Regions from separate parts of the Paenibacillus sp. FSL R5-0407 genome, predicted to be linked through region 3. Evidence: riboswitches for the same ligand, from Rfam matches in the RefSeq annotation. Region 3 holds a riboswitch; each other region holds the start of a gene.
What was found. Region 3 has a riboswitch for cyclic di-AMP ahead of NYE70_RS12215 (TrkH family potassium uptake protein). Riboswitches for the same ligand answer to the same signal wherever they lie in the genome.
Positions count from the first base shown of each region.

Region 1: it holds a riboswitch for cyclic di-AMP, as region 3 does, so the genes downstream of both, NYE70_RS03775 (hypothetical protein) here and NYE70_RS12215 (TrkH family potassium uptake protein) in region 3, are expected to answer to the same signal.
Region 2: it holds a riboswitch for cyclic di-AMP, as region 3 does, so the genes downstream of both, NYE70_RS18660 (C40 family peptidase) here and NYE70_RS12215 (TrkH family potassium uptake protein) in region 3, are expected to answer to the same signal.

Region 1 is NZ_JBBPAX010000001.1:772,762-780,833, reverse strand. Features, by position in the region: gene NYE70_RS03795 (histidine kinase) at 1-340, opposite strand, end outside; gene kdpC (potassium-transporting ATPase subunit KdpC) at 360-995, opposite strand; gene kdpB (potassium-transporting ATPase subunit KdpB) at 1,064-3,094, opposite strand; gene kdpA (potassium-transporting ATPase subunit KdpA) at 3,114-4,793, opposite strand; gene NYE70_RS25990 (potassium-transporting ATPase subunit F) at 4,820-4,897, opposite strand; gene NYE70_RS03775 (hypothetical protein) at 4,924-5,337, opposite strand; cyclic di-AMP (ydaO/yuaA leader) riboswitch at 5,508-5,681, opposite strand; cyclic di-AMP (ydaO/yuaA leader) riboswitch at 5,799-6,037, opposite strand; gene NYE70_RS03770 (Ig-like domain-containing protein) at 6,317-8,072, shown strand, end outside.
Region 2 is NZ_JBBPAX010000001.1:3,936,485-3,944,556, forward strand. Features, by position in the region: gene NYE70_RS18640 (hypothetical protein) at 82-375, shown strand; gene NYE70_RS18645 (4a-hydroxytetrahydrobiopterin dehydratase) at 612-911, shown strand; gene NYE70_RS18650 (c-type cytochrome) at 1,014-1,376, opposite strand; gene NYE70_RS18655 (GNAT family N-acetyltransferase) at 1,539-2,042, opposite strand; gene NYE70_RS18660 (C40 family peptidase) at 2,447-2,920, opposite strand; cyclic di-AMP (ydaO/yuaA leader) riboswitch at 2,925-3,061, opposite strand; gene NYE70_RS18665 (C40 family peptidase) at 3,304-3,795, opposite strand; cyclic di-AMP (ydaO/yuaA leader) riboswitch at 3,798-3,932, opposite strand; gene NYE70_RS18670 (hypothetical protein) at 4,154-4,984, opposite strand; gene NYE70_RS18675 (M1 family metallopeptidase) at 5,052-7,049, opposite strand; gene NYE70_RS18680 (YwhD family protein) at 7,239-7,763, shown strand; gene NYE70_RS18685 (copper amine oxidase N-terminal domain-containing protein) at 7,860-8,072, opposite strand, start outside.
Region 3 is NZ_JBBPAX010000001.1:2,525,538-2,533,609, forward strand. Features, by position in the region: gene NYE70_RS12200 (hypothetical protein) at 1-306, shown strand, start outside; gene NYE70_RS12205 (cation:proton antiporter) at 361-1,605, opposite strand; gene NYE70_RS12210 (potassium channel family protein) at 1,642-2,304, opposite strand; gene NYE70_RS12215 (TrkH family potassium uptake protein) at 2,318-3,652, opposite strand; cyclic di-AMP (ydaO/yuaA leader) riboswitch at 3,728-3,887, opposite strand; gene NYE70_RS12220 (CPBP family intramembrane glutamic endopeptidase) at 4,178-5,902, shown strand; gene uvrC (excinuclease ABC subunit UvrC) at 5,868-7,790, opposite strand; gene trxA (thioredoxin) at 7,895-8,072, opposite strand, start outside.

The DNA.
Region 1 (8,072 bases), 1.8 Mb from region 3:
TGCGATGTGCCAGATGATCGACTAGTACCACCTCCGGATTCCGCTTAACAAGCTCCTCCACTGGCAAATCCTTTTTTTCCTCACCATTCTTCATCCAATGGATACTTGGAATCCGGTCCAATCCGGCAAGTTGCTCTACTGTCTCGGGTCGTTGCAGTGTCGTCACCGCACAGATCACGACATCGATACCCCGCTCCTTTAACTGCTGACCCTCCCTAAGCATTTGGTAGGTCTTTCCCGTACCGCTGGCGGCTCCAATCAATATTTTGAATTTTCCATGCTTTAGCCGCTCGATCGATTCCAGCAGCTCTTCCGGCGTTTTTCTGCGAAAGGTCGTCATCGCTGGCATTTCGCTCCTATCATCGGCTCATTCCGGCCATTTCCTTTTGTAAAGCCAAATTCAGCTTAAGTACGTTTACTCTCGGTTCGCCGAATATCCCCAGATCCCTACCTTGTGAAGCCTCTTTGATAAGATCTCGTAACTTCTCTTCCGAAACTCCGGACAACTTGCTTACACGAGAAATTTGAACTTCTGCGGCTTTATTGGTGATATGCGGGTCCAGCCCTGACCCGGAGTTCGTAATTAAATCAATAGGGACCAAGTTTACCGGTATATCCGGATTATTCTTGGACCAATCGTTCAACGAGGCCTGCATCCGCTTCATCAATTCAGGATTCGAGGGTGCATAATTGTTAGAACCCGACCCTTCGGCATTGTATTCAATGCTCGACACGCGGCCTTGGAACCATTGAGGGTCCGTATAGGATTGGCCAATTAACTCGGAGCCGATAACGATTCCTTCGCTATTCTTCAACTGACTTCCGTTAGCCTGATGAGGGAACAACAGCTGAGCTAAACCTGTGCTTGCCAGCGGGTAAAGAACGCCGCAAATAACGATCAAAATAAGACTGAACCGCAAGGCGGCCCAAAAAGTAGTTCCGAATGAAGCTGTCAATGAAGCGCTCTTGGTATCTTGAGTTTGGATATGATTCATGAAGGAAAACTCCCTTTCCAATTTTTAAGGGGATCCGGTTTGCCGAAGCAAACCGGTCTGCATATTTGTTAAATCCACAAATGAACCACCAGGTCGATCAACTTGATGCCGATAAACGGGGCTATGACACCACCGACTCCATAGATCAGCAAATTTTTGGAGAGCAGCCGCTGTGAACTCATCGGTTTATAGGCGACGCCGCGCATCGCGAGCGGTATCAACAACGGGATAATAACCGCATTGAAAATCAAGGCCGACAAGACTGCGGATAACGGGGAGCCGAGCCCCATGACATTCAGGGTATTCATTTGCGGTACAGCCAGCATGAACATTGCCGGAATAATAGCAAAATACTTGGCAATATCATTTGCGATACTGAACGTGGTTAGCGCGCCGCGGGTCATCAGCAGCTGTTTGCCGATGGCAACCACTTCGATGATCTTGGACGGATCGGAATCGAGATCGACCATATTGGCTGCTTCCTTCGCCGACACCGTACCGCTGTTCATCGCCAGGCCGACGTCCGCTTGGGCCAGCGCCGGAGCATCATTCGTGCCGTCCCCGGTCATGGCGACGAGTTTGCCTTGTGCCTGTTCACGGCGGATCACCGCAATTTTGTCCTCGGGCTTACTCTCGGCGATAAAATCGTCGACCCCGGCTTCACGGGCGATCGTTGCCGCCGTCAGCGGATTGTCCCCCGTACACATGATTGTTTTTATGCCCATCTTCCGCAGTTGATCAAAGCGTTCCTTCATTCCCGGTTTCACCGTGTCCTTCAAATAAATAATCCCGTAAATCCGGCCGTCTACGGCAACGGCAAGCGGAGTTCCGCCTTCTGTCGCAACGTGTTGGCTCTTCTGTTCCAAATCGGCCGGGATGGTTCCGCCTTGTGCTTGAACCCATTCGCGCACGGCATCTACCGCTCCCTTACGGATTTTGCGGCCATCTTTCAAGTCGATGCCGCTCATCCGCGTCTCCGCCTTGAACTCCACAATTTCTCCGCCCTCAGCCATTTCCGCGTCAAATGTAAATCCGCGCACCTTCGTAAACTCGATGACGGAACGGCCTTCCGGCGTCTCATCCCGGAGGGACGCTATCGCCGCCCAAGCGGCAAGCTCGCTCTCTTGTTCCCCTTGCGAAGGAAGGAACTCCGATGCCATACGGTTCCCGTACGTGATCGTTCCGGTCTTATCCAGGATCATCGTATTGATATCCCCTGCCGCTTCCACCGCTTTACCTGACATCGCCAACACATTGAACCGGGTGACCCGGTCCATGCCTGCGATGCCGATGGCGGACAGCAGGCCGCCGATGGTCGTCGGTATGAGACAAACGAGCAAAGACACGAGGACGGGAATTTCAAGCGGAATGTTTAAAAAGTCAGCGATCGGCTTTAACGTGACAACTACGATCAAGAAGATCAGAGTCAGTACGGTAAGCAGCGTGCTCAGAGCAATTTCGTTCGGCGTCTTTTGCCGTTTCGCGCCTTCGACCAGCGAGATCATACGATCGATGAACGATTCTCCGGGATCGCTGGTGATCCGCACAACGATGACATCGCTCACGACCAGTGTGCCGCCGGTCACCGAACTGAAGTCACCGCCGGCTTCCTTGATGACCGGGGCGGATTCCCCGGTGATCGCAGACTCATCCACAGAGGCTAGCCCTTCGATAATTTCTCCGTCGCCGGGAATCATCTCGCCTTGTTCAACAACGACGATGTCCCCCTTGCGTAAGTCCGTAGATGGCACTTCGCGAAGCGCTCCGCCTACAAGCTTATTTGCAGTTACCTCTTGCTTCGTCTTTTTCAGCGAATCAGCCTGCGCTTTTCCCCGCCCTTCCGCCAAAGCTTCAGCAAAGTTGGCAAACAGCACCGTGAAGAGCAGAATCAAGAACACCGACAAATTAAATCCGAATCCATTGCCGGAACCGAACAGGTTCGGAAACAGCAAAAGGAGCAGTACGATCCCCATTCCGATCTCGACCACGAACATGACGGGATTTTTCATCATTGTGGCCGGATTCAACTTGACCAGGCTTTCCGCCGCAGCCTTACGAATGATTGGACCAGTAAGCATAGTTTTACGACTGTTCGACATCCTTTAACCCCTCTTTCGCTTATCCTAAAGTTAAAAACTCGGCAACCGGGCCCATAGCAATGACCGGTAAAAAAGTGAGCGCACCGATAAGGAGCACCGTTCCAATCAATATGCCGACGAACAGGCGGTTGTCGGTACGTAAGGTACCGATCGTTTCCGGAATCGGCTCCTTGGACATCAAGGAACCCGCAACGCCCAGCAAGGCTATGATGGAAACATAACGCCCAAACAACATGACCAGCCCGGTCGTAATGTTCCAGAACGGTGTATTGTCCGCCAGTCCTTCAAAGCCGGACCCATTATTTGCGGCAGAGGAAGTGTATTCGTACAGCACCTGAGATAAACCATGGAAACCGGGGTTCGTGATTGCACTTTGCCCCAGATCCGTCATAAAACTGATCGCAGTCGGCACAAGAATGATAAACGGATGCGCCAATATCGCAATGGCGATCAGCTTCATTTCCTTGGCCTCGATTTTGCGGCCCAGAAATTCCGGCGTCCGGCCGACCATCAGGCCGCAAATGAACACACCTAGAATGGCGTACATCATCATGTTCATAAGGCCGACGCCTTTTCCGCCGAATACGACGTTCAGCATCATTTGAACCAACGGAACCATCCCGCCGAGCGGCGTTAAAGTATCATGCATATTGTTGACACTCCCTGTCGTAGCGGCCGTCGTTACAGTGGTAAACAGCGTGGATCCGGCGATCCCAAAGCGAACTTCTTTCCCTTCCATGCTTCCTTGTGCAGCATCGATACCCAGTGCGTTGATTGCCGGGTTCCCCGCTTTTTCCGAGAAATAGACGGTGGATAAAAAGACGAGAAATAGAATCATCATGGCGGAGAAAATGACCCAGCCTTGTTTCTTATTCTTGGCGAACAATCCGAATGTGTATGGCAATGCAGCACCCATCATCCACATCGACCACATTTCCACGGCGTTACTCAAACCGTTCGGATTTTCAAACGGATGTGCGGAGTTCACTCCGAAAAATCCCCCGCCGTTCGTCCCCAAATGCTTGATCGACTCGAGCGAGGCGACGGGCCCCATCGAAATTCGCTGCAACGCGCCATCCAGCGTATGAACCGTCAAGGTCGGGTCCAACGTCTGTGGAACCTGCAGTGCCACGAGAATTAAGGTAACGAGCAAAGCTGACGGCAGAAATACACGGACATGTGCTTTAATAAAATCTTCAAAGAAGTTTCCTATCGTTTGCCCTCTCTGCGTCAAACCGCGGATAAATGATATCGCTACACACAAGCCGCTGGCGGCTGAGGTAAACATCATCATCGTAATGACGGCCATTTGAGAGAAATAAGACAGGGCCGACTCTCCGCTATAATGCTGTAGATTCGTATTGGTCATAAAGCTGATGACCGTATTGAATGAAAGCGACGATTCCATGTTTCCCATCCCATTAGGATTCAAGGGAAGAAACTGTTGAATCCGCAGAACCAAATAGCTTACTCCCACCAGAACGACGTTCGTCACAATCATGCTAAAGGCGTATTTTTTCCAGCTCATGCCTTCACGGCGTTTGAAACCGACCAGCTTATAGATCAGTCTTTCGAAACCTCCGAATATGTTGTCGGTACGGTTCGATTCCCCGGAAAACACATGGTATAAATAAGTGCCCAGCGGTTTCACCAGTACAATGATGACGCCGATCACAACTAACATTTGCACTAAATCCATTGGGATCCCCCTCAAAAGTAGGCTTTTTAAAATTTCTCAGGATGAATCAAGGCATAGATCAAATAAAGAAATACGAACAGGACGACCAACCCGATCCCTATCATGGCGTATCCCCCTCCTTTAATTCCTGTTAATCCCCGGTTTCCGGAATGCCGTTTGCTAAAAATCCGACCTCGCAGGAACCGGAATGAATCACATAAGTCGCTCCAAGGCCCTTGTAAATCATTCTCGGATGCCGCTCCGGCGTAATCACGATTATTGGACTCGATGTCCATTGACGGCATAACTGCAAATATCGACATGTTAAAGTTAGCGTAGTTTCAAAAATAAAGACCCTCCCGATCCGAAATTCGGGAATCCTCCAAGTTTTTTCATCCTCCGTCTTCACCCGGATCACTTGAACCGCCCCCAATTTACGAGCCCGTTTCTCCTCAGTTTTGTTGTTCACGAGAACCGCAACATTCCGCCGCTTAGACAACAGCAGCCGTACAAAATTCAGCCCTGCCTGATTTGGCGCAGCAATGAGGATACAATCTTCCTCCACCTTTGTTTCCTCCCTCAGATAATAGCAAGACCTAAAGCTCCTCCTGGTGAGGTAGACTTTACTAGTAAGCTCAATCCAGTACTTTGCACAGCAAAAAAGCCGCAGGAAAGGAAGGAACCTTTCCGCAGCTTCTGGCATGGTGTTCATAACCATGGTGAGCTTATGGCGGTTGCCTCTCCCAATTACGCTTACGAGGTTAGCTGTCGGATTCGGGCGCGAGAGTCGCCCTACGCTGGAAATTAAGGATATTTCCGGCGATTCACCCCATGAAACGTTCCGATCCCAGATCGGCGTTTCGTTGGTTCCCCCGCTTCTGCGTTCGCAGAATTCAGCGAAAAAGACATTATTTTTCATTTCGATTTTTCATAACAATTTCAGTCAATTTTTCAATTTAGGCAATAAAAAACCACAGAGGCACCTTGGCGCTCTGTGGCCTACTCATACGGCTGACAGTTCACCCATCCTCTCTTCATCCACGCTTACGAAGTTAGCTGTCGGATTCGGGCGGTGAGAGTCGCCCTACCCGAACGGAATCCATGGTTTCCGTCCGGGATTCACCCCTGTCCGTTTGCGGTCTTTAACTCTCACATTAAAGACGGCAAACGAACGAAACGGCTTCTTGGCCTAGGAGCCAAGATAGATGCGCCGCAATTTGGTTCCCCCGTTTTCCCGTTGCCGGGAAATTCAGCGATCGACAAATGGTATTATATTTGTTTCATGGATTGAATCATAACTCCGGCGCCGAATCCAGTAAAGTCAGGCAACCGGTTAAAAACAGTTTGCAATTGCCAATTATATGAAACGGGAGCGTTTTCATAATGGTTAAACTCTCTCATTTACGTCATATCTCTTTAATGCTTCATTTTTCATTCCATTATATTAAAGGTCATTAAACGGTTATTGCCCTAAGAAAAATACTACGGCTACAATACAATTGTAAACGTTTACAATTATTCCGGATAGAAAGCGAGGGGTATTCATGCCGATTCGTCAACAAAAGAAAGCCTTATTGAATCAAGTTGTAGGTTCATTGATTTTCAAAGGGTTGACTGCTTCTCTATTCCTTTGCTTCTCTTTTATCCTCGTGGCTCAGATCCCCTACGCTCACGCCGAATCCATGCTGACCATCGATTCTCCGGCGGAAGGTGATCAGGTACCTCCGGGATGGCTGCGGGTTACGGGAGGGTATACCGAAACTTATGACATCAAATTGATTATTAATGGAACCGAACAGCTTAACTCCGTAAGAGAGGACTTAAATGGACCCGAAAGCGGCACTTGGTATGCGGATGTCGACGTATCCAAATACGACGGCAACATCTCGCTGATTGCCAAGGGAGTGCAGAGTTCGTCTCGTTATGGAATCTCCACGGCTACGACATCGGTGTATGTCAATAATCCCGAAGCCAGCCTCCCTGTTGTGAAGATTACAAATCCTTCGGACGATGAAACCGTCCACGGCTCGGTCCCTGTAAAAATCACCGTCGACGCCAAGAATTCCGTTGAGCTGGTAGAGATTCGAATCAACGGCGGGCCATGGATGAAAGCAAAGCAAACCGGGAACCACTATCAATTCAAATGGGACGCCAAAAATCTCGGTAACCGGACCTCCAGTCTGGAGGCAAGGGCCTTCGACGAATTCGGCAATGAAGGCCGGAGCACTACGGTTTATGCTCATACCGGGAACTGGGCTCCCGAACCGGTTACACTTGAAAAGCAAGACCGTGCGATGTGGATCTGGGAAAAAGCCGCCTACAATCTCTTTTTGAACCCGGGCTCCAAATCGGCGTTAAAAGCGCTTGCCGATGATACCGGAACCTTCGGCTCCGATCCGATCACCACCTTTTATATCGGCGTTTTTCCGTATGAGGGTGTAGACATCCTTGAAGACCAGCCTGAGGCTGTCCGGGAGTTCGTAAAGTGGGCGCATGACAACGGCTATCGGGTCCACGCCTGTATCGCCGGAGGAACCGTACCTCCCTATTATGGCGCCCTGGCTCCATATCACGGCAATGCAATCCATGAGATGGAAAAGGTCATCAATTACAACCTCTCCTCCTCCGCAGATGAGCAGTTTGATGGGGTGAATGTCGATATCGAGCCTTATATTTTACCTGAGTTTAAGACCGATAAACCGGCCGTACAGCTTCAATATTTAGATGTGCTTCAAAAAATGATTCAGCGCAGAGACGCCGCCGGCATTGACCTTCCTTTCGGCCCGGCGATCCCAAGATGGTTTGATAGCAGCGACACTTCCAGCAATATTACCTGGAACGGTCAGACCAAGTGGCTGTCCGAGCATGTACAGGACATCAGCGATTATATTTCAATCATGGATTACCGGGACACCGCCGAGGGCGGCCCTGGCATTATACCTCAGGCTCAGGCCGAGCTTGCCTATGCCAATGCGATCGGGAAACCGGATTCGGTCATCGTAGGGGTAGAAACGCTGGACATTGCCAACAGCGGAGACCCCGAAACAATCACATTCCGGGAGGAAGGCCGGACCTATATGGAGAGTGAACTGGATAAAGTTTATACTGCCTTTTCCGGAGATCCGGCTTTCGGCGGCATTGCGATGCACCATTATGACTCGATACGCTGGCTTCCTTCCGCTTGGGGACCTAGTGGATTTAAGTGGACCATGAATCCGCCGGATACAGCTCCTCCTACCGGAGTAAGCAGGGAACCGCAAGCCACTGCGTTCGATTTCAGTACCATTGAACTTTCCTATG
Region 2 (8,072 bases), 1.4 Mb from region 3:
ATCCCTTTTTTTTTAAGGTGTTTTTTCCGTTATAATAAGAAAGAAGACCGAAATGACAAAGATGAAGGGAGCCGTTTGGCTGTGGGCGTAAAGCACGGAAGAGATTATGAATTTATTTTGAAGGATTTGACAGCGGCGGTAGGCCGTATTCCAGATAGCTATAAATTTTTTGAAATGGAGGCTTTGGAGTGGCACGGGCTCTCCGATGAAGAGAGACAGGAGGTTCAGGAGGCGTTGGCTGAGGATCTGTTCTTTGCTCTTGGCACCGAGCCGGTAATTCCCGTAGGAAGCGCTGTAGTCATCCATGACCCCGAAGGGCACCGGATTAACTTCCTGATCGGAGAGGAAGAGCTAACCTCCGTCAAGCTGGTCTGACCGAAGTTTCCACAAGTTTTTGGATTATCGGATAGAGCCGTGGTAAAATATAATCTTGGAAGTAATGAGGAATGCCGCTGTCATGGCGGCAGAATCGAGAGCTCTCCTTCGCATGATCTGCAGTAGAGAAGAATACAATAAACAGATGCGGGGACAGAGCTAATGCTGCCGAGTATTGAATCCTAAACTGCAGGATTACATAGGAGTGGAAGTTTTTAGAACGGGGAGGAAGAAGAATGCCGTTTACACCGCAAGAAGTAGAAGCGCATTTGGAAAAGCTGGAAGGCTGGGAACTGGAGGAAGGTCGCTGGATTACTCGCAAATACACGTTCTCCAATTTTATGAAGGGGATTGCGTTTGTCGATGAGGTAGCCGCTATTTCGGAAGCCTTTAATCATCACCCTTTTATTACCATCGACCACAAAACGGTGACGCTTCGTTTGACATCTTGGGAAGAGGGCGGGATAACGGCCGTAGATATTAAAGAAGCGCAACAATATAACGAAGCCTTCGAGAAAGCCCGAGCGGCTGGCTAGCCCTATAGGGATAGCAGGAATCCAAGCTCAGGAATGTGAATGATTAGAAAAGCGCCCGCCGGGACTTATAAGTCCCGGCGGGCGCGTCTTTGTTTTTGTTTGTTATTTCTTTTCCGCAAGCCACATAGCGACGTTGGCGATTTCCTCGTCCTTCAATTTATCTTTGAAGGAAGGCATCATGCCTCCGCCTTTTCCTTTAGTAATTATGCCGTACAACTGTTCCGCCGACAGCTCGGATCCAATTTTTTGCAGATTCGGACCGGCTCCGCCTTGCAAATCAGTCCCGTGACAGGAAATACAGTTGGCTTTAACCGTAGCTTCGGCTTGCTCTGCGCTTACAGTAACCGCAGGCATTTGCGGCTTTTCTTCCTGGGCCACCTGATCTTTACCGGGTAATGTAAACATTAACACGGCTGCGAAGGCGCACGCCACGATGAGTATTCCGCTCATGATCCACTTCTGCATTTCAATCGTCCCTCCTATGTAAGCTACCTTCCATTATAGCTGAACATGCCCCGTGATCATAGCATTTGTGTCAAAAAAAGTAACGAATTATTTGTAGTATACGAAAAATACGTTAAAATCATGTGTGATTAATCATAGACGTCTCATTAAGGGGATGTTTTTTTACGCCTCGGAGGGTTTTCCGCGAAACACCATGCAGTAATATGGCTTGGAAATGCCGCCAGGAGTCATTTTCTCGTACAGATCGGTAATCACGAAGCCGGACTTCTGGTAAGCCCGGATCGCCCGTGTGTTCCATGTGAGCACTTCCAGGTCAATTACATCCTTAGGCTTTCTCCGCTGGGCCTCCTCGACGATTGTCAGCACAAAGGTCTTACCCAGCCCGTGGCCGCATAAATCAGGTCTCATACCGATGCCAAGCCGTGTAACGCCCTCCATAGGAAAGTACTGGGCGAATCCGGCAAGCTCCTCCTGCTGATCCAGCAAAGAGACGTACTGCTGGGCCCTTAAAACGGGATTCCCAAATTCCACATCGAGCGCCTTCATCTGTTCCCAGGGAAGCCAGCTATAAATATCGTAGGGAGAATCGTAACGCCAAGTACTGATATCTGCGCCATGGCTTTCTTCCATGGGTACGATTCGAAATGGTGCGATTGGTTTTTCCATTTTTGCGCCTCCTTAAACGATAGGAATGCCTATGCGGCTACCCATATGGCTGTAGTTCTTTTTAACCTCACTCTAACGGGATTTTTATTGGTTGTAAAGGCTTTGTGGAGGAAGAGGGGCCAGAAATCGAAGGCAGGCAAAAAAAATGCGTAAATTAAAAATTTCCTGTTTAGGCATCCGCATAACGGGTAAATTTTGGATATAGGGAAGATAGGATATGGAGTGTTAGAGAACGAGAACGGAAAAAATATTTTTGGAATGGGTTTTATCCAAGAAACCTTTTGATCGATTCCTTCGTTATATGAATAAGATGAAGGAAAGAAAAAAGACCGCGTTGATTCCGGCAAGAATCAAGTGCGGTCAAGCGAGCTATTGAGGTGAGGGCCTCAGCCTATCAGGGGTGATCAGGATTCTTTGGCAAAGCTGGAATAGCTGTCTGCGCTCAAAATTCTTTTTGCCCCGACATAACGTGTTTTATAGTAAGTGTTGCTTAATTTGTCTGTTCTGATTCCTTTGGAAGAAGAGGCATGAGCGAATTTTCCGTCTCCCAGGTAGACGCCCACATGGGACACTTTACCTTTGCCCAGGGTGTTGAAGAATACGAGGTCTCCCGCTTTCAACTGGCTCTTGGCCACTGGGGTACCTTGCTTGTACTGGGCGGTAGAGACGCGGGCAAGATCGACGCCCATTTTCTTGAACACGTATCTTGTAAATCCGGAACAGTCAAAACCGTTGGTCGTGACGCCTCCGTATTTGTAAGGTGTTCCGTACACGGATTTAACGACGCTGGTCAATGTGGTGTCCGCAAAGGCACTTCCTGTCCCCATGGTGAACAAAATAGCTAAACTCGTTGCTGCTGCTGCGAATGTCTTTCTCAAGATGTTAAACTCCTTCCAAGGCCTGCGAGGTTAGCTTGAGGATTCGGTTGAAGGTTCCCTATGATCCCTATGTAACGAAATCAATTCACCCAATGTGGTTCCCCCGTTTCCCGGGTGCCGGGAATTCGGCTAGTCTTTGTTGAATGCACCCGAAAAATTACGACGTTACAACAGTGATTACAAAGTTGTTACCATTTACTCTGGTCATTTTACCAAACATCAACGCGGGTTTGCAAGTTTGTTTTGTTATTTTTGAATAAATAAGTTGATTTGTCCTGTATATCCCGTCCTCTCCGGGTAATGTTTCCTAGGACGACGGTTTAAATAAAAGAAAAAACCCGCAGATTGCGATCCATAAAGAATCTCTGCGGGCTTCATCGTTACTATTCTACATCATCATGATCTTGAGTATCGCTTGTAACTTCTTCGAACTTATCAGTGCTCATAATGCGCTTGGCGCCAACATAGCGCTCGACATAATATTTATCGCTCAATTTGCTGATGATAACTCCTTTGGAGGAGGAAGCATGAGCAAACTTGCCGTCACCGACGTAAACACCAACATGAGACACACCTTTGCCTGAAGTGTTGAAGAACACCAGATCGCCAGCGATCAGTTCTTTCTTCTCTACAGCGGTTCCCATCTTGTACTGGGAGCCTGATTGGTGCGGCAATTTAATTCCGATTTTCGAAAAGACATACATAGTGAATCCGGAACAGTCAAAGCCAGAGGTGGTAGTTCCGCCGGAAACATAATCGCTTCCCAGAGCTTTTTCAATCGTGGTGTCCAATTTGGAATCTGCGAAAGCGCTACCAGTTCCGATGGAGAAAAGTATTGCAAGACTTACGGCTGCTGCGGTTAACTGTTTTTTCAAGGAAATGCTCCTTCCAATGCCTACGAGGTTAGCTTAAGGATTCGGTTGAAGGTCCCCTATGATCCCTCTCTTGCGAGATCAATTCACCCAAAGTGGTTCCCCCGTTCCCCGTGAAGGGAATTCGGCTGTAATTTACACCTGACTACTTACTTATTCGACACCCAGCAGAAGACTCCTGCTAATAGTGACAAAAATAATTACAAAACTGTTACTGAAATTGTGCTGTTGTTATTGTAACAAAGGCCAGTATATTTTGGCAATGGTTATTTAGCGAGTTTGAGAGGGGAAAACGCAGGACAAGACCCCCGAATAAGCTCGGAGGCCTTGTGGCACAAGGAAGGATAAAGATGAAAAAAAATTAACTTTTTTGTGATTTGGTATGCCAAAGCTGATATTGAGAGGTTAGAGTCCAAATTTGAAATAGACTGCGAATGAAAGGATAGGTTTGTTGCAGAATTAAAGCAATCAGTCCTGTCCAAATCCAGGAGGCCGTTCCGAACAAAAGGAACAAGGCGGCGCCGGCAGCTCCGAGAATAAGGGAAATGGCGATCCCCGGCAATAGATACCTCATGCTCAGCATCAGGGAGCCCCAGACGCCGGCCTTAAACAGATACCCGAACTGGGCGAACAGCAGGATTTGCCGGACAAGCCAACCGTAAACCACCCACCCCAGCAAATATCCACAAAGGGTCAAAAGGGGAGCGAGCCTGTCGCCTGACGTAAGGAGACGGGGCAAGAGGGCGTATAGGTCCGGGACGATCCAAATTCCCGGCAGGGAGAGCAGCGCGAGCTCCAACAGAAAGAAGAGAGTGACGGGCTTCCAGAATTCCTTCATTCCCCGGAAGAAGGGAAGTCCGGACGCCCGGGTCTCGGCGGGAACCAGACCGTAGAGAATACCCGCCTGGAACAGCGGCGTCAGCAATAGACGGAGAACAATCATCCCGATTAGCAGCCAGAAATACTGGTGAATCTCCGGATTGTGCTTCAATTCGAATTGCCCTTCGATCAAGTATAGAATCCGGTTCAGTTCATTCGGGGGCGTATCCGGGTACCTGGACAGTACGGCCACAACCGCCGAATGGATCAGACGGTACAGAAACAGCCCCCAGAGCAGCTGGTACAGGAACAGGATGATCACAGAGGGAAACTGGCTCCTGACAAGCCCCCATCCATTTCGTACATAGGTCATAACTTTCCCTCCTAAAAGTTTTGTGAGCATTACTGCTATGAATAAGCCTTATTCTTGTTCGTCCAGCCTACCAGAACAGAGTGCCAAGCAGGGATTCCAGCAGCTTGGTGATGCTTAAAGAAGCACGTGTGCTGACAGGTTCCTTGACCTCGGCCTTAATAAAGTTGTTGATATGCTTGTTCTCAAGCACCAAGGAATACTCGGGATCCAAACGGACCCATTCCAGGGGTTCTTTATATTGCAGCTTCATCTGAACGCGATCGCCATCGCCATTCCACACCTTGTGGATCGTATGGCCATCCTTGAAGCTGAAGAGCAGCGGTATTTTGGAGGCCGTTCCTCCCTTGCGGCTGATTTCCACCTCAGACTCGTAAATCGTGCTCCCATCCTTGGTTACAGGAGTTACGGTAATGCGGTCTACAGAGAAATCGGCCATTTTACCATCATATATATATTGATTAAAATATGACTTCCAGCTCCGTCCGGTCGTCTGCTCGACAACACGTTGAAAATCGGCCGTAGTCGGATGCTTGAATTTGTACTTCTGGGCATAGTTGTAGAGAATGCGCTTCATGGTCTTCGCCCCGACTTGGCGTTCGATATCCAACAAGACCAGTTTGCCGCGATAATAAGCGTTCTTGGCATAGGTATCTCCCGATCCGTATTTCCAGGCGGGTTGTGTCAGAGTAGCCGGAGAGGATATCAGCGCAGCCTGAATCGGCAGATTTGGCGCGATTCCGAACTCTTGCTCCATCAGTTTATCTTCAGCGTAGGAGGTAAAAGCTTCGTCCAGCCAAGCCTCTTCGAATTCATTGTTCGCGACCATGCCATAGAAGAACTGGTGTCCGATTTCGTGGATGACCGTCCGCTCCAATTCATCGTATCCCGGCGAGTCGCTGCCCGCTCCGAAGGCGGTGACGAGGGTAGGATACTCCATACCTCCCGCACCATTCCCTTCAATAGGAGGAACAACTACGGACAAGGTAGAGTAAGGATACGGTCCGTACCATTTACTGAAATTCATGAGGGCCACCTTGGCCGCATAAAAATAACGCTCCTTTAAATCCTTGTGCGCGGGATCCAGATAGAGCTTGATTCGGACGCCGGGAACCTCCGCCGAGGAAAATGGCTCTTCGGCATAAATGAAATCGGGGGAGGCGGACCAGGCGAAATCATGAACATCATCGGCGTAATATTGAACCGTTTTGCGGCCGTCTTTCAGGACTGCAGGCTTCGTCTGGAAGCCGGTCGCAGCCACGGTGTACGTCTCGGGAACATTAATGTTTACACTGTAGATACCAAAATCCGAGTAAAATTCCGAATTACCGTGATACTGATGCAGATTCCAGCCCTCAGCCGTTCGGCCGCGCGTTCCGGCGGGTTCGTACACACTTAGCTTCGGAAACCATTGACCTGCCATGACGAAATCGCCGGATGCGCCCATCCGGGCGAAGATTTTAGGCAGCTTCACGGTGAAGTTGATCTTCAACGTAATGCTCTCGCCGCCGCGGACCGTTACCGGCAGGCGGACCTTGGCAAGTGTCCGGTCATGCGTATTCCCGTCATCCGGCTGAACGAATTGAACCCGGTGAAGCAAGGATATGCCGTCCGTTGTCCGGATCTCGGTCAACTCCATGGCTCCCCATCCGTCCTTGGGCATGACGTCGCTGCGCAGCTTACCGCCGGATTCCTTCATAAAGGTAGAATTTGCGGAAGCAAAAGCATTGGGATATAGATGAAAATAAAGTTCATTGACGGCCTTTTTGCCGGGATGCGTCCAGGTCAGCGTTTCCGTGCCTGTCAGTGTGTTGTCCTGTTCATTAAGCTGGACCTGAATATGGTACTCTGAAATTCGGTCGCTCAGAATCTCCGCAGTCGGCTGTTGAATGCTTTCGGACTGGGGAAGCACGGGCCCGCTTTTTTGAGCGATTGCCTGGGGCTTGACCTTTTTGGGTGCGAAGGAAGTCTGTGTTGAAGGGCCCATACTCAGGGTATACCGGATCGTGCCGGCGATGAGGCACAGGGCAAGAATGGAAATGCCGAAGAATAAAGTTCGTCGGGTCATACAATGGATACCTCCCGTTGACAAGCATCTACAGCATGTATATGTTTGCATTTGGGAGATTATTAGCTAAAATTAAATTAAACTGCCAAGGGTTAAAACAGCCCTTTCGGCTGAAGCGAAATCGGCGGTTTAACTCCGCTTGGAATAGAAATTTAATTAAATTCAGATAGGTAACAATGGGAGGGACTCATGGACAACAACAATTCGAATTCGCAGAAGACGGGCAAGAAGATATTCGCCCTGAACATTATCAGCAATGAGGAGAAGAGTAAGCATAAGGGCTTTGGCGCCGGCTCCATCGACCTGAACAGCATGTCTCCGGTCATTATCGACGGGGATGAGGCTTATATCGATATCGGTGCGATGCACGCCAAGAGCAAGGTGGAGAAAGGTATCAAATTCTCGATGAACCGTGAAGATGTACCGGCCGGTCGCCAAGTTTGGGTCGTTTGGGTCGCGGTTGACCGTTCTCCCGAGGGCCAATTTTACGGCGGGATGACCGCCTGCGAAATGTGGATCGATACCGAAGCACGCCGCGGATGGAAAATTCTTGCCGATCACGTCAACAAAATGGACTACGCGTTGAAACGCCGGTTCATTTTGGACGGTTTGTCCGCTGAGCAAAGAGGCGCTCTTAAGAAGCTGCTGATCGAGACAAACCAGGAATGGTGGGATCGTTCTTCGGATGAACTGAAAACGTCATTGGAATCTTAAGAGTTAATAGTTCCACCCGGGGATGGCCGGGTACGATCAAACAGCGGTACACGCGCAGTTGCGCGTTGTACCGCTGTTTTTTTGTAAGAATGATTTTTACTTGGAAAGATCGTAGGTCATCGTAACCGCTTCGGAACCGAAATAAGACAGATGCCATTTAAATTTCAATTGGTCCCCGGTTCGGCTGATATACTTCAACCCGTCGCCAATACCGAATTCATCGTTTTGGATCCGGTCGATGACGTCCTTGTCCAGCAGGTCGAGATAGATGGACTTTGTCTTGCCCGAGCTTCGGTCAACCAGCAGCAG
Region 3 (8,072 bases):
AGCATCCCTGCGTTCTTGTCCTTATGGTACTCCCAATTTGCATTCTACCTGTTCGACATGTTTCTGTTCATCCTGCTTGGTACCGTTTTTTACCGGTTTGGCACGCTTCCCGGCTTGATTACAATCGCTTTTTACGTACTGATTTTAAACCTCAGCCCCGGAAACATGGACTTCGCGGAAAACTTTGAATTGTCGGCGCCAGGAATGTCCAACGTGATGGTTTCTCATCTATTTCTGGGATTAACCGTCATTCTGATCGGAATCGGCTGGATGCTTTACCGCCGGGCCCCGGTCCGTACTTATTAATCCAAGGAACCGGAAACCGACCCGTAAAATTAAAAGAAGCTGCCAGCAAAAGCCCTAAGGCTTTGCCGCAGCTTCTTTGATTTCGAGGCCAAGCTTTCGCGCCGCCCAGGCTGTCGTGCTCGCCTGAACGATAATCGTAAGCACGATCGCCATGAACGTAATCGCCGCAATGATCTCGGCATGCGGGACGCCCATTCCGACAATCATTCCCGACAACGCAGCCGGTATAACTCCGGTTTCGCGGACCCAGCACATAAACAGCAGCTCCCGCCAGGTCCACTTCACTTTCCGGTCCGGAAGGGCGCACAGCAGGATGGTCAACGGACGGGCTACAAACATAAGCAGCAGCACCGCCCCCAGACTCTGCCACAGGTAATGGCCCAGCGTGCCGAAATTAACCTGACTGCCCAGCAGAACGAAGATCAGCATGCGCATCATCACCGTGATATTTTCCGCAAAAGAGCCGACCTCGATATGTCTTTCCTTCATTGAAAGATTAAAGGTTTCCGCATTACCCCAAATGATCCCGGCCACAAACGTCGCCATAAACCCGCTGACATGCATCAGGTCGGCAATCAAGTAACTCGACAGGGCGCAGACAAGCATTACGATAGTCGTATATTCCCGCAGTACGCCATGCCGCGCATGTCCCGTGAAATAGGCCAGCAGCCCGGAAATGATCAGCCCGATCACAATTCCGCCGAGCGCGGTTTTTACAAAGTCCAAGGTCATCGCGCCAAAATGGAGTTCGCCGCCGCCCGCGACCGCCGCCAACAAAGCAAACGTAAGAATCGAACCCGTTGCATCATTAAATGCCGATTCGCTCTCCACCGTCTCGCGGACACGCTCCTTGATCTTCACCTGTTTGAAGATGGGGATGATCGATGCCGGGTCCGTAGATGCAATGACCGCAGCTGCGAGGAAGGCAAAAATCCAATCCACCCCGAACAGAAAATGCACGCCTGCCCCCACAACCAATACCGAGATGATTACCCCCGGGACGCTAAGCAAGGATAGGGTGATCCAAACCTTACGGAGACCGCTGAGCTTAAGATTCCTGCCGCCATCAAACAGAATGAGCGCCGAACCCAATGTTAAAATGAGCTGATTGATCAGCGAGCCGCTGGATTCATGAATGAGCTTCAAGCCGGGCCCGAGCAGCATGCCGACGGCGATGAATACGGCAACATCGGGCAGCTTGAGCCAAGCGGCTAATTTGCCGGAAACCATGCCGACACTGAGAACAAACAATACTAGGATCAGAAAATGCCGAATTGCTTCCGTTGCAGCAGATTCCATGCAGGTCACACTCCAAGAGCAGAATCACTAAAATGATTAATCATTTATAATAGCTTCGAATTCATCGATGTTTTTCTTTGCCCCGATGATGACCATGATGTCCCCAAGGATTAGATGATCCATTGCCGTCGGTGCAATAATGACGCCGTTCTCCCGGTGGATGGCTACGATGCTGCAGCCGAAACGTGCTCTCGGGTTCAGGTCGCCGACATTTTTTCCGTCCAGGCATTGCGGTACTCTCATTTCGACAAGTCTGTATTCTTTGGAAAGTTCAATGTAATCCAGCAGGTTTGGAGTTACAAGCTGATGGGCGACCCGAACCCCCATATCCCTCTCGGGAAAGATAACCCGGTCGACGCCGAGCTTCTCCAGCGCCCGGCCGTGAAGGACGGAAATCGCCTTGGCTACCACCGTTTTAATCCCAAGGTCTTTGAGAAGGATGGCCGACAGGATGCTCATTTGAATATCATTGCCGATCGCTACGATCCCGCAGTCGAAATTTCGAACGCCCAACGACTTCAGAACTTCTTCATCCGTCGCATCCGCGACGACGGCATGCGTAAGCCGGTCGCTCCATTCCTCGACCACTTCCTCGTTCCTGTCCACGCCCAGAACCTCGTAGCCGAGGTCCATCAGCTCTAGCGCCAGGCTGGAACCGAAACGCCCCAAGCCGATCACTACAAACTGCTGTGTTTTCATCTCACTTTTCCCCTTATCCTATAATCATTTTGCCTTCGGGATGTCTATATAATTCTTTACCCTTCTTCGGCCCGAGCGCATAAGCTAACGTCAGCAGCCCTAACCGTCCGGCAAACATGGTGAAGCTGATAATAATTTTCCCCGCAATCGTCAATTTTCCCGTCAGCCCCATGGAAAGGCCGACCGTACCGAAAGCGGAAGTCGTTTCGAACAAAATGCTCAGGAAGCTGGCATCTTCCGTAGTTGAAAGCACCATCGCCACGGCGATGACCAGGAACAAAGCGAGCATCGTGATCGTGACGGCTTTGAATATCCGCTCCTGGGCCAGCCGGTAACGGAACAACACGAGATCCGAACGGCCGCGGATCATGGAAATGACCGCCCCGACCAGAATCGTGAACGTCGTCGTCTTGATCCCGCCCCCGGTGGAGCTTGGCGATGCCCCGATGAACATCAGGATGATCATAAAGAATTGCGTCGCCTGCCTAAGCCCGCCGATATCCACCGTATTGGCACCCGCCGTTCTCGGCGTAACCGACTGGAAGAACGAGCTCCAGATTTTTCCGCCCCAATCCAGCGGTTGCAAGGTATTGGAGTTGGTGAATTCAAACACGAAAATAACGAGCGCTCCGACCAGAATCAATGTGGCGGTCATGGAGAGAACCACCTTGGAATGAAGCGACAATTTGCGGCGTTGCCGAAACTCGATCAGGTCGGACAAAACGATAAAGCCGAGCCCTCCGGAAACGATCAGGAACATCGTTACGAGATTGACGACCGGATCGTTTACATACTGGGTAAGGCTGCGGTACTCGCCGAACAGGTCAAAACCAGCATTGTTGAACATGGAAACGCCGTGAAAGATACCGAAGAACAGCGCCCGGCCAATCGGCATGTCGAACGACCAGCGGATTGTGAACAGAAGTGCGGCGCAGCTCTCGATAATCAGGGAATACATCAGCACCTTACGGATCAGCCGGACGATCCCTTCCATCGTATTTTGGTTCATCGCCTCCTGGAGCAGAAGCCGGTCTTTCAGCGAAATCTTTCGTTTAAACACCAGAGCGAACAAGGTCGCCATGGTCATGAACCCCAGACCGCCTACCTGGATCAGCAGCATAATGACCACCTGGCCAAATGTTGAGAAATAGGTTCCTGTATCCACTACGACAAGCCCTGTTACACAGGTTGCTGAAGTAGCGGTAAAGAAAGCGTCAATAAAAGGAAGCGACTCTCCCGTACTACTGGAAATCGGCAGCATCAAAAGCAGCGAACCGGCCAAAATAATGAACGCAAAGCCCAACACAAGGACTTGGGGTGGGGAAAATCTGATCCATTTGGAAAGCAACGGGCTCACCTCATTACTCAATTTGGCAAAAAAGAAACAATGAAAAAAAGCACTGGAAATCCAATGCTTTTTGATTGGTCCCTGCTGCAAAGGCCTACGAGGTTAGCTGACGGATTCGGGCTTGCGCGGTCTGCCCTATTCGCTTTTTCACCAGGCGCAATGCAAGTGAAGCAGCGAAATTCACCCCTAAATATCGGTTCCCCCGTTTTCGGTAGAAATTCGGCCAACATATTAAGTTACATTCATTTTCATTTCATTTTCGTCAAATTGGATTATAATCCTTATTCACTTCCATCACAAAGGTTTAATTGGATGAAATAGATCGAAAATGACTTAAAAGAGTTGAAACAGACCGTAAGGTGAATGCTTATCTAAGCCATGCTGGGATTTGCCGTGGTTATTGCGCTTTTACGCGAAACAAGCTTCGTCTCTGGCGAAGAAATCTCCCCTGTGTTATCTTTACTGTGACATGGAAGTACCGAAATCATACAGATTCAACAAAAAATCGTTAAAAGGAGTTTTCGTATGTATTCCGATTTAAAACCGAAGACGCGCGGGATAAAGACCAGGACCTTATGGATACTCGCCGTCATTGGACTCATCGTCTTTATTTTACTCCAGATTGTCCCGACTACCGCTTCCGAAACGCTGCAGGTCGAACAATCGACTCAGCTAATCACGAAGGAGCAGGCAAAGGAAGCCGCCGTCAAATTCGCGGAATCGACGCTCGGATTAACCGGTCCCTTCAACGATGCCCTGGTTACTTACGAGACGCGCGCTGATGTATACGGGTATTTGACCCGGGAAGGTTTAATGGAAGATTACCTTAAAAAGTATGAAAAGCAGTTCCCCTACGACATCTTTCAAGTCCGCATCAATAAGCCAGGCGGGCTGCTCAAAGCCGTAACGGTAGATATCCATATGACCACGGGCAAGGCGGTCGGCTTTAAAGAATACCCCGAAACCGGGTTTCCGGACATCGAGGGATTGGGCGGCGGTTCATCCGAAGCTGATGCCGCTACCTCGGGAGTGCAGGACCTATCGTGGGAAGAAAAGCTGGCGTTAGCCCAACCTTACTTGAAGTCGCTTGGTTACAGCGAAGATATGCAATCTTCCGTGGGCGAAACACCGGATGGTCTGTCTTTAACGCTGGTGGGATATGAAGCGGGGAAATCGAATGCCCAAATCGATATTCATTATTTCGAAGGCCAGGTCTCCGAAATCGATAGTTACTTCTCCGTGCCGCAAAGCCATACCGATTATGTAAAAAGCCAAACCACGCTCGCCAACTGGCTGACCTATGTAGGATATGCCCTATTGACTTTTGTGCTGGGAATTCTCGCGATCGTGTACAGCGCCATGACAAGAGTACATACTTCGTTCAAGCGGGGAATCGTGCTCGCCTCCCTGTACTTCATCATTTCCATGGGTTCTGCGCTTAATATGATGCCTTATTTTGAAAAAGAAGGCTTAAGCGGTGCAATGCTGATCTTCGGGCTTGTATTTCAGGGCGTCGTCACGCTGATTCTGGCCGCCTCCGTCTATTTCTCCCTCGTCGGAGGCGATGGACTCTGGCGCAAGCAGGGGATTAATCTCTGGGCCCGGGCCAAGGAACAGGGTTATGGACGGCATGTAGTAAAATCGATGGCGGACGGATACGCCTGGGCACTTATTCTGCTTGGAGTTCAGTCCGTGATCTTCTTCATTCTGGAAAGAACGATCCACACCTGGTCGACCACGGATGCCTCCCAATCACCGTATAACATGCTCTATCCTGCGCTGCTCCCGCTGCTTGCCTGGGTGGCAGGGATCGGGGAAGAGGCCGTATACCGGCTGTTCGGGATTCCGATGCTGAAGAAAATGTTCCGCAGCACGCTCGTCGCAAGTATCATCACGACGCTGATCTGGGCGTTCGGCCATACGTTGTATCCGATCTACCCGGTCATCTCCCGTCCGATCGAGCTGCTCATTATCGGCCTGTTGTTCAGCTATATTTTCCTGCGCTACGGTTTTATTGCGGTCCTGTTCTCGCACGTCATCTTCGACAGCATCTTAATGTCGCTGAGCATTATGTTTACAGGTGGAACGCTGAATATCACGGCAGGCATTTTCTATATCGTGTTACCGGCGATTGTTGCCTTCGTCATCTACTTGTTCAATCCACCGGGTAAGGAACGCCCTTCAGCACCATTGCCAAAAAAAGAGGAGCCGTTGTTCACGACTCCTCATCATCCCGAAGGGCATCTATAATTTGTTTGGCTAGCTTGTCGCCAATGGAAAGGGGCCGGAAGTCTTCGACTGAGGCCTCTTTCATTTTTTTGAGCGAACCGAAGTGCTTCAGCAGCGCCTTACGACGCTTCTCCCCGATGCCCGGAATCGCATCCAGGCGCGAAGCCACCATCGATTTCGCCCGCTGCTCGCGATGGAACGAAATCGCAAACCGGTGAACCTCGTCCTGAATTCGCTGGAGCAAATAAAACTCCTGGCTGTCGCGAGGCAAATGAACCGGCTCGGGCGGATCGCCCACCATCAGCTGCGCAGTCCGGTGCTTGGCATCCTTGACCAAGCCGCCCACCGGAATGAATAGACCGAGCTCGTTCTCCAGTACGTCGATTGCAGCCGAAATCTGCCCTTTGCCGCCGTCGACGATGATCAGATCAGGCTGAGGCAAGTTCTCCTTCAGCACGCGCTCGTATCTGCGGCGGATGACCTCGCGCATCGTTTCATAATCGTCCGGACCCTGAACGGTCCGGACTTTGTATTTCCGGTAATCCTTCTTGGCCGGTTTGCCGTCGATGAACACAACCATCGCCGAGACCGGATTCGTCCCCTGGATGTTGGAGTTATCAAACGCTTCGATCCGGGATACCCGATCCAGTCCGATCGAACGGCCCAGGTTCTCCGCGGCTCCCCGAGTCCGTTCCTCATCCCGCTCGATCAGGCGGAATTTCTCGTCAAGCGCCACGCGCGCATTCTCCTCAGCCATCGTCACCATCTGACGCTTAAGGCCGCGCTGCGGCACCAGCGTCTTCACGCCGAGCCACTCATGAAGCGCCGAAGCCCCGCTTGCCGCGTCGAGCGCCTCGCTGACGCCTTCGGTTGCGGCAGATGAGGCTTTGGCCGCCTCCGGCTCGCCTGGGGCTTCCTCGCCCTGTCCAGGCTCCTCAGCCATGCCGGGGAGCAAAATCTCTTTCGGCAATGCCGGGTTATCGCTGTAATATTGAGTCACGTAAGACAGAAAGTCACTGTAGGCATCCCCGTAAAAAGGAAAGACCGAGGCATGCCGTTCAATCATTTTACCCTGACGCATATACAGGATCTGAACGCACATCCAGCCTTTGTCCACCGCGTAACCGAATACGTCCCGGTCCTTGGCGTCCGCCGTCGTAATCTTCTGCTTTTCCATGAGCGCATCGATGTTGATGATCTGGTCTCTTAGTTCCTTGGCGCGCTCAAAATACAGGTCTTCCGCGGCCTCCTGCATCTTCCGCTGCAGTTCCTTCTTAATCTCTTCATGTCCGCCGCTGAGGAAAGAAGTGATTTCCTGCGTCATCTGCTCATAGGCGGATTGCGGCACTTCCTTTACGCACGGAGCCAGGCATTGGCCCATATGATAATACAGGCATACCTCCTTGGGCATCACATTGCATTTGCGCAGCGGATACATGCGATCGAGCAGTTTTTTGGTCTGCTGCGCGGCATAGGCGTTAGGATACGGACCGAAATATTTGGCTTTATCCTTCAGCAGGCGGCGGGTCACCTCAAGGCGCGGATGGGGCTCATTCGTGATTTTAATGTAAGGAAAGGTTTTGTCGTCCTTCAGCAGCACGTTGAAACGCGGATAATGCGTTTTGATTAAATTACACTCCAGAATGAGTGCTTCCATGTTGCTGCCTGTCACGATATATTCAAAATCCCGGATCTCCGATACCAGGCGTTGAGTTTTTCCGTCATGGCTTCCGGTAAAATAGGAGCGGACCCGGTTCTTCAGGATTTTCGCTTTGCCGACATAAATAATCTTGCCGTCTTTATTCTTCATCAGGTAACAGCCCGGCAAATCCGGCAGCAGCGCCAATTTGTGGCGGATCGCCTCCATTGCCTTTTCCTGTTCCTGAATGTCGTTCGTTATGGAATCCATGCTACAAGCCTCCTCCCCCACATGGAATAGCTTCCGCTTTTACGCAGAAAACGCCCCCGGACATGCCGGAGGCGTAAACCAGGCCGTATTGAAGCAATTGGACCTTATTGATGTTTAGCAAGAATGTTCTTCAAGTTTTCTTTGGAGTTCAAGCCTACAACTTTATCCACCGGTTGACCGTCTTTGAAGAAGATCAGGGTAGGAATGCTCATTACGCCGAAACGGGAAGCCGATTCCGGGTTTTCGTCCACGTTCACTTTAGCGATTTTCACGGAATCGCCT